DNA from 4 places in the Agarivorans sp. Alg241-V36 genome. Region 3 is predicted to be linked to each of the others. Evidence: predicted binding sites of a transcription regulator. Region 3 holds the regulator's gene; each other region holds the start of a gene.
The links. The regulator MetJ, encoded in region 3, represses methionine synthesis genes. The targets are predictions, from matches to a motif close to TAGACGTCTAGACGTCTA.
Positions count from the first base shown of each region.

Region 1: the regulator MetJ is predicted to act here: its motif matches at 860-877, upstream of metA (homoserine O-succinyltransferase).
Region 2: the regulator MetJ is predicted to act here: its motif matches at 1,087-1,104, upstream of metF (methylenetetrahydrofolate reductase).
Region 4: the regulator MetJ is predicted to act here: its motif matches at 881-898, upstream of metE (5-methyltetrahydropteroyltriglutamate--homocysteine S-methyltransferase).

Region 1 covers NZ_UNRE01000009.1:184,061-186,267, reverse strand. The annotation lists gene G6R11_RS19200 (HD-GYP domain-containing protein) at 1-747, opposite strand, end outside; gene metA (homoserine O-succinyltransferase) at 906-1,847, shown strand; gene metH (methionine synthase) at 1,938-2,207, shown strand, end outside.
Region 2 covers NZ_UNRE01000007.1:28,540-30,746, forward strand. The annotation lists gene metF (methylenetetrahydrofolate reductase) at 169-1,071, opposite strand; gene greB (transcription elongation factor GreB) at 1,258-1,737, opposite strand; gene G6R11_RS16130 (substrate-binding domain-containing protein) at 1,804-2,207, opposite strand, start outside.
Region 3 covers NZ_UNRE01000006.1:394,484-396,690, reverse strand. The annotation lists gene metB (cystathionine gamma-synthase) at 1-566, opposite strand, end outside; gene metJ (met regulon transcriptional regulator MetJ) at 719-1,018, shown strand; gene G6R11_RS15875 (hypothetical protein) at 1,446-2,111, shown strand.
Region 4 covers NZ_UNRE01000004.1:110,598-112,804, forward strand. The annotation lists gene metE (5-methyltetrahydropteroyltriglutamate--homocysteine S-methyltransferase) at 1-867, opposite strand, end outside; gene G6R11_RS10475 (LysR substrate-binding domain-containing protein) at 1,136-2,059, shown strand; gene G6R11_RS10480 (GGDEF domain-containing protein) at 2,204-2,207, shown strand, end outside.

The sequences.
Region 1 (2,207 bases), on a different contig from region 3:
TGCTGGCAAAGTCTCAGAGAGTTTAAGAAAGTCTGCACCATATTTGGTGTGCATCTTAAGAAGGTTGGCTTCTTGAGCGGTAAGTTTGCCCGGCTTGCGCAGTATTTTGTCGGGAATCTTCATTTTCCCAACATCATGGAACAAGCCAGCCAAACCTAAAATCTTAATATCGCGCTCAGAAAAACCAGCAGCTTTAGCCAGCATCATCGCAAGGATCGAAACGTTGAGACTATGGTAATAGAAGCTATCTGCATCTTTGCTGTCGTTCATTAAATGAAGCACAACATTTTCACCGGACAATAAGTCATCGGCTAAGTTGTTAATGAGGCTGGTTGCGTCGTCCACTGCATTTAGCGGGCGGCTCTTAAGCTTAGCCATCACGGCGCGAACCTGAGCCATGGAACGGTCAAACTCTTTTTCTACTTTTTGCAGGTTGCGACGGTAGTTTTTAAGTTCTTCAATACGGGCGCGCTTTTCTTCCCAAAGGGCTTTTTCGGCTTTTTCTTGCGCCTTGCTATCAGCCTTTGAGTTGCCACTTCCTTCTTGATCGGCAGGCAAGGGGGGCTTGTCGCTTTTTTCAGGAACAACAATGACATGTTTCAAACCGAGGTTATGAATCACTTCGATCTGGTCTTGGCTTTTAATCTTGAAGCTGGTGAACATAAATGGGTGCTCGCCCCATTTAACAGGCAGTTTTACATAAACACCTATCTGTAAACGTTCAACATTTAGCTTTAACTCTGCCATTTTCCCTTTCTACTTCATCTGTCTAGCCAGCATTATGAAGAATTTGCCGCATAAAATCAGCTGCTTTTAACAAGTTCTAGACATAGCGTACAATCTAACTAAAATAGGTATCTAGATGTCTAGACATACATTGCCTGTTGTTAGCAAGGAACCTTTATATGCCAATTTGTATTCCTGATCAGTTACCCGCTGCTGAAGTATTGCGCAATGAAAATATATTTGTCATGCCAGAGAGTCGTGCAGCTCATCAGGATATTCGTCCACTAGAAGTGGTATTGCTTAACCTGATGCCAAAAAAAATCGAGACGGAGAACCAGATCCTCCGCTTGCTTTCAAACTCGCCTTTGCAGGTCAATGTAAAATTATTGCGCATCAACCATCGCGTATCTAAAAATACCCCGCAAGAGCATATCGATAAGTTTTATCGTGATTTTGAAAAACTGCGTGAGCGTAATTTTGATGGCTTGATTATAACCGGTGCACCACTAGGCCAAGTGGCCTTTGAGGATGTTTACTATTGGGATCAAGTTAAAGAGATTATCGACTGGTCTACAACTCACGTAACCTCCACACTTTACCTGTGTTGGGCAGCGCAAGCAGCGCTATATCATTTGTACGGTTTGGAAAAACAAACGCGTGAGAAGAAGTTGTCTGGCGTGTATTGGCATCAAACTAAACACAAGCATAACCCTTTAGTGCGTGGGTTTGACGATGCCTTCTTAGCGCCATTGTCTCGGTTTGCCCACTTTGATTCAAATTTGATCAATGAAGAAACCGACTTAAAAGTGCTGGCCGATAACCCCGAAGCAGGTAGTTATTTATTTGCCAGCGAAGATTTTCGCCAAGTGTTTATTACTGGCCATCCTGAGTATGCCGCAGATACCTTACACAACGAGTATCAGCGCGATAGCCAAGAAGGGTTAACGCCTCAGTTGCCTGAGAACTACTATCCACAGGATGATTGCACTAACCCGCCCTGTGCAACTTGGCGTAGTCATGGGCACTTACTTTACAATAACTGGCTAAACTATTGCGTTTACCAGATTACTCCATACGACCTAGCCGAGCTAAAGCCCAAGTCTGATAATATCTTGAAATAATTTCATATAACTTTATCGCAGCTAAGCCCTTAAAGGCAGTGTGCTACACTGCCGTGTCGAAATACCAGCGAAAGAATATAGGATGTACCCGTGTCAGCAAGGCCTCAATTAGAAAAGCAACTTTCTCAACGCATCATGATTATCGATGGCGGCATGGGAACCATGATTCAGTCTTACAAGTTAGAAGAGGCTGATTACCGCGGAGAACGCTTTGCTGATTGGCATACTGACGTAAAAGGTAACAACGATATGTTGGTACTTTCCCAGCCAAAAATCATTGCCGATATCCATCGCGATTACTTATTGGCTGGCGCTGACATTCTCGAAACTAATACCTTTAACGCTACCACCATTGCGATG
Region 2 (2,207 bases), on a different contig from region 3:
CATCCTAGACCTTGGCTTGTTTACTTAAGTGTACTGACTTAAAAGCCACCTTTGAGCTCAATTCATCCCCAACGCTATGTTTAGAGCGACTTCAGCTCTAACAGCAATCAGCCCAGAGACTAAATAGCCTAGCATTGCTAGGCTTTTATCTCTCAGCTGTATTAATAACTAAGCAGGCACTGCTTCTGCTGGGCGAACACCTAAAGTGTGGCAAATAGCGTAAGATAACTCCGAGCGATTAAGCGTATAAAAGTGAAAGTCTTTCACTCCTTCGCGCGATAATACTTTAACCATTTCAATGGCAACACTGGCGCCTACTAGGTTTCGAGTAGTTTGGTCATTCTCTAAGCCAGCAAATTGATTGTGTAACCATTTGGGCACTTTTACATTGGCAAAAGAGGCGAACTTTTTCAGGGTATTGTAATTAGATACTGGCAAAATACCGGGTACGATTTCCCCTTCAATGCCAATGGCTGCACAGCGGTCGCGAAAGCGCAGGTAGCTTTCTACATCAAAAAAGAACTGGGTAATGGCGCGGTTGGCACCGGCATCCATTTTACGCTTTAAGGCCAACAAATCGGCTTGGGCACTTTTTGCTTCTGGGTGAATCTCTGGATAAGCCGCTACCGAGATATCAAAATCGGCTTCTTCTTTTAACAAAGCCACTAAATCGCTGGCGTACATTTGCGGCTTGGCTGAACCTTCTGGTAAATCACCTCGCAGTGCCACAATGTCTTTAATACCGCTGTTCCAGTAATCGCGCGCAATTTGGCGCAGCTCATCGGGCGTTGAGTCGATGCAGGTTAAATGCGGTGCAGCTGCTAAGCCTGTGCGGTCTTTAATCGCTTTAATCACCTTGTGAGTACGGTCTCGAGTGCCGGAGTTAGCGCCGTAGGTTACTGATACAAACTTAGGTTTTAAGGTTTGCAAACGCTCGATAGACGACCACAAAGTTTGCTCCATGGTCTCGGTGGTTGGCGGGAAGAACTCAAAGGACACGTTAATATCGCGGTTAAGCTCACTTAAGCTTTGATTGAGTGTTTCGATTTGTTGCGCGTTGTGAAATCCCATTGACCTTCTCCGTTAAAGACATTTAGACGTCTATACCGCTAGATACTAAAGAGAAGATTATTTAAGTCAACGCTATTCATCTTAAACATAGCTTTAGATGAATTATTTTCAACATGGGGATTTTAGCCGCTAACTACTCGCTAAATATGCATTAAGACAGATAGTTAACTAACAGAATCATCTCAGCTATTCGAAAGGGGCGTATTGAATAAGATTAATCCACCACTCTTTAGTGCCAGAGGGCGTTTTTACAAACACATCATCGTCAACTTGTTTGCCGATAAGCGCCCGAGCCATGGGAGAGTCGATAGTGATGTAACCCAGCTTTGGGTCTATTTCATCGGTGCCTACAATGCGGTAGCGCACGATATCACCTTCATCATTTTCCAGCTCGACCCATGCGCCAAAAAATACTTTGCCGTTTTGTTGAGGGTGATGGTCAACGATTTCTAAGGCATCTAAGCGTTTGGTTAAGAACCTTAGTCGAGAATCGATGCGGCGAAGCTCTCGCTTGCCTTCTTTGTATTCCGCGTTTTCTGAGCGATCACCCAGTGCTGCGGCTTCGGATACTGCTTGAGTTACTTGAGGGCGTTTAACCTTCCACAAGTACTTTAATTCTTCATCGAGTTTATGCCAGCCAGGGCGAGTGATTAAATTGGTTTTCATAGCTACGTAGTTAAGTCTGCCTAAGCCGATTATAAACGACTTAGGCAGTAAACTCGCAAGCTTTAACTAAAGGATATGTGCTTGGGTGGTTTCTCGTTTCACCAGTTCAACCGGAGGAATACGGAAGTTATTGCTAGCACCACCATTTAGCATGTCTAAAATGGTTAAGGCGGCAGCATAACCGGTATCAAATATGGGTTGACGCACTGTAGTTAGCGGCGGAATGAAAAACGCCGAGCCCGGCACATCATCAAATCCAATCACCGAAACCCGCTCTGGCACTGGTCGCTTGGCTTTATATAAAGCCAACATTGCGCCATGTGCGGTTAAATCATTAGAGGCAAAAATAGCACTAAACTGACGCTTGTTGGTTAACAAACGCTGCACCGCATCAAAACCGCCTTGCTCGGTAAAATCGCCCTGCTCAACCAGCTGCAGCTTCACGGGCAAACCCGCATGCTCCATGGCCT
Region 3 (2,207 bases):
AACAAAATCGGCGTTTGCAAAGCAGGAGACAAGAAGGTGTTATCAACCACTACCAAGGCACCCACGGCATGAGCCTGTTCGGCAATCGCTTTAATATCTACAATGCGTAACAGTGGGTTGCTAGGCGTTTCTAACCACACCAATTTAGGCTTTTTAGCCAACAGCTCGGTTAGCGCGCCTTGGTCATTTTGATCAACAAAGGCCACCTCAAAGGCATTTTTCTTGGCTAAGCTGTCAAATAAGCGGTAACTGCCGCCGTAACAATCGTGTGGAGCAACCAACAAATCACCCGGCTCTAACAAGGCGGTAACCAAGTTTACTGCCGACATACCAGTGTTAGTAATCACCGCACCAGCACCATGTTCTAAATCGGCAATCGCCTCGGCCAGTATGTGACGAGTCGGGTTACCCGAACGGCTGTAATCAAATTGGCGCTTTTGGTTAAAATCAGCAAAGCTGTAGTTGCTCGATAAATAAATAGGTGGCACTACCGCACCGTGTTGGGTATCACTTTCAATACCGCTGCGTACTGCTATAGTAGCCGCTTGAAGATCTTTTAAAGACATTGCTGATTCACTCCCTCAATTTATCCTGCCACTTTACCACTAGCAAAAAAGACGTCAACACTTCTAGACGTCTAAATGTCTTTGCTGTTGGATTGCTAAGTGGCATTTCCCCCGTTACAATAGGGTCTCTTTAGTTTGGTGTGTATTGCAGAATGTCGACAGATTGGAATGGTGAGTGGATCAGCCCTTATGCTGAACACGGTAAAAAAAGCGAACAAGTTAAAAAGATTACGGTATCTATCCCACTAAAAGTGCTAAAGATATTGACCGATGAGCGTACCCGTAGACAAATAAACAACCTACGCCACGCCACTAACAGTGAGCTACTTTGCGAAGCATTTTTACACGCCTACACTGGGCAACCCCTGCCCGACGATAGCGACCTGCAAAAAGACAAACCCGACCCGGCTTTAGAAAAAGCCGTGCAAGCGGAATTGGATAAAGAAGAATAAGATACTAGGAAGCCGCTCATTGAGCGGCTTTTTTGTTTGTAATGAGTCCCCAAGTATACTTGGTACTTCTCGGTAAAAAGCAAAGCTTGCCTCCATTCGCTATATTCTTCATCCGTTAGCTCTGCGCATTGGTTTCGCCTTCGGCGACGTCATTTTCTTTGAACAACCAAAGAAAACGAAGCAAAAGAAAGGTTGCCCCGCATTATCTTAACCCTGCGATGCTCAGTTTAAAGCGCGCCTGCGCAACTCGCTTCGCTCAAACAGTGCTTGGCTTAATCGCTTTAAACTTCCGCTACTCGGCGATAATGAAGGGAATAGAGAAAACTCGCTGCTAGCGCACAGACCCTTTCCCTACTGAAATAGATTTTCATATATCTTAGCTCAGCGTTATTTGACTGCCTTTTACGTATGTCAGTAGAGTACCTTTATGGAAGAGGGAATATCGGGGCTAACAATGAAAAGAAAAGAATTACAGCTCAATCAAAGAAAGTCGAAATGCAAAACATGGGCTCAAGAGCGCGTTGATGGCAGCTTGGGTTACCGCGATATGCGCCAGCTACGTACAAAATTAATAGAAAAACTATCCGCAAATCTAGCTAAAGACTTTGATCTAAATATCCACAATGTGAGAGAGCACCTCAAAACACACATGCCTAGCTTCGAATTCGAATATCCATACCCAGACACTGAAGTTGATGTCGCCAAAGCTCTCTTAAGCTATCTAGATGGCGAAGATCCGTTCAAACGAAAACCAGGTAAACGTACTGTTAAACAACAGGTACATTATGCTGCACTTTTCGCATGGTTGGCTACAGACAACCTATCAGCAACAGCAATACTCTTCAGTAAAGATATATCTTCATTTAAAAGAGATATGGGGACTTTTGCAGAAGATATAGATGTTCGTCTAAATGAGAATAAAGACGACAATATGACCTCGTACCAGAGAAAAATGACCTACTTTAGTGAACTTCGTAATGTAGGCGGGAACACTGCGATCATGGAGAGAGCCAAACAGTACTTTATTGCCTATATGGATATGCATCACATAGAGCAGTGGGAAGAGTGGATAAAATCTAACAAGAGAAGCTAGGCTGATATCTTTTTATTATCTGCACATCACAGCAATACCAATCTCCTTTAAGCTAATACTCAATCAATCGGTTAGCTCTTTGGAAACGTTATATGC
Region 4 (2,207 bases), on a different contig from region 3:
CCCAGCCGACAATACCCACTCTTTAGGTAACCAAGTAAGTACTTGCTCTAACTGCTGTGGCGCGACGCATAAATCTAGGTGCAAGCCATCTACTGCCAATTGCTGAATTACTTCTGCGTTATCCAGTACATCGGCAAAATAACTGGTTAATAGCACTTTAGTTGGGCTAATACTCGTTTGGTAAGCAGCTAACAAGGCATCTTGCCATTGGGCGTCCAGCTCTAAACCCAATATGGGCTCATCAACTTGAAGCCACTCTACGCCCAAAGCAGCGATGCGCTGGAAAATCTCACGGTAAACCGTTAATAACTGGGGGAGCAAGGACAAACGCTCAAAGCCATCAGCGGCTTGGTCATCATTTTTGCCCAAATATAAGTATGAAACTGGCCCCAAAATAACCGGTTTGACCGCATGGCCTTGGTCAAACGCTTCGCGAATCTCATCAAATAATTGTGTCCACTGTAAGCTAAATTCGCTGTCTTCAGAGAACTCGGGGACAATGTAATGATAATTAGTGTTAAACCACTTACTCATGTCAGACGCAGCATGATTACAGCCGCAGCCCTGTTGTCCTCGAGCAACCGCAAACATGCTATCTAAGCTAATTTGTTCAGATTGATGACGCTTGGGCAGGTTGCCTAACAGTAATGAGGTATTTAGTACTTGGTCGTACCAAGCAAAGTCTCCTACGGTAACCCAAGCTTGGCCACTGCCTTTTTGGGCTTGCCAATTTTGTTGGCGAATGTCTTTACCCACTTGCAATAAATCTTGCTGTGAAGACTCACCACGCCAGTAACTTTCTAGTGCAAATTTTAGCTCTCGTTGCTTACCAATTCTTGGGTATCCCAATACGTGAGTAGTGCTCATGTCTATATCCTTTTAGCCGTCTAGATGTGTAAATCCATATTGACCAGAGCTAAAGCACAACACAATTGAAAAGCCATCAAGTTAAATTGAATTTCTCTCAAGTAAAGATGAGGTACAACCTAAACATAGCCTTGATAATCTCTAACCAAGCCCGTGATATTGAAAAAAATTCAAGTTAAAGCATCTAAGCCGCTGGGGATATATACAAACGAGTGCGCTCTACCTAAGCTGCCAATTCATCAAGCCAATCAGGGAGCTAGCCAGCTAAATGTTAGAAATAAAGCATTTACGTTGCATACAAGCCATTGCATCTAGCTCTTCACTTAAGGCGGCTGCCACAAAGTTATTTATTAGCGATTCAGCCTTGTCTCATCAGCTCAAAGATCTTGAACAACGGATCAATGCTCACTTAGTCATAAGAAAGCAACAGCCCTTACAGCTAACCCAACACGGCCAACAATTGCTTCAACTAGCCGCGAAAGTATTACCTTTAATTGAACAAACAGAGCAACAATTTAGCGCAGCCCAAGGCCAGCAAACTCGCCTAAACATTAGTGTTGATTGCCATGCTTGTTTTCAATGGCTACTGCCAGCTTTACAGCAGTTCCAGCAAGCTTGGCCAGAAGTAAGTAGCCACTTTTGCCAAGACAAAGACTACAACGGGCTACCCTTACTGCAGCGCGGTGAAGCCGACCTTCTGCTCACCTCAGAAGTTAGCCCAGAAGATCAAATCCATTTTGAGCCTTTGTTCGAATATGAAATGGTGCTGATTTGCCCGCCGCAACACCGCCTAACCGAGCAAACTAGCGTAAGTGCGGCTCAGTTAAGTGAAGAAACTATTATCTGTTACCCGGTCACACCACAGCGTTTGGACCTTTATCGCTACATATTGCAACCCAGCCAGGTATCGGTAAAACAATGGAAACATGCCGACAACCCCGCCATGTTATTGCAGATGGTCGCCGCGGGGATGGGTGTCGCAGCCATGCCGTATTGGGCAGTTGAACATTATGTACAGCAGCAATTTGTTCACTTACTCTCCTTCGAACAAGCTTTATGGCGGCCAATGTATGCAGCATATAACCAGCACCGGCAATCTAGCCCTACTTTAAACAGTTTTATTGAACTAATTTTGCAACAAGCGTTAATGCAACTAAAGGGCACTAGAAGCTTGAGCTTTAATCAAAATTAAGCCGTAATTTGATTTGACGAATCAGCCAAAAAGAGTTTACTTTTAATAACATAAGGAAAACACCCTAGCGCGTATCTTCACTTTTTGGCAAAGGTTTTTACGATGGTCTCAGACTGGTCTCCAGCCGAATTTACAGAAAGAAAAATGA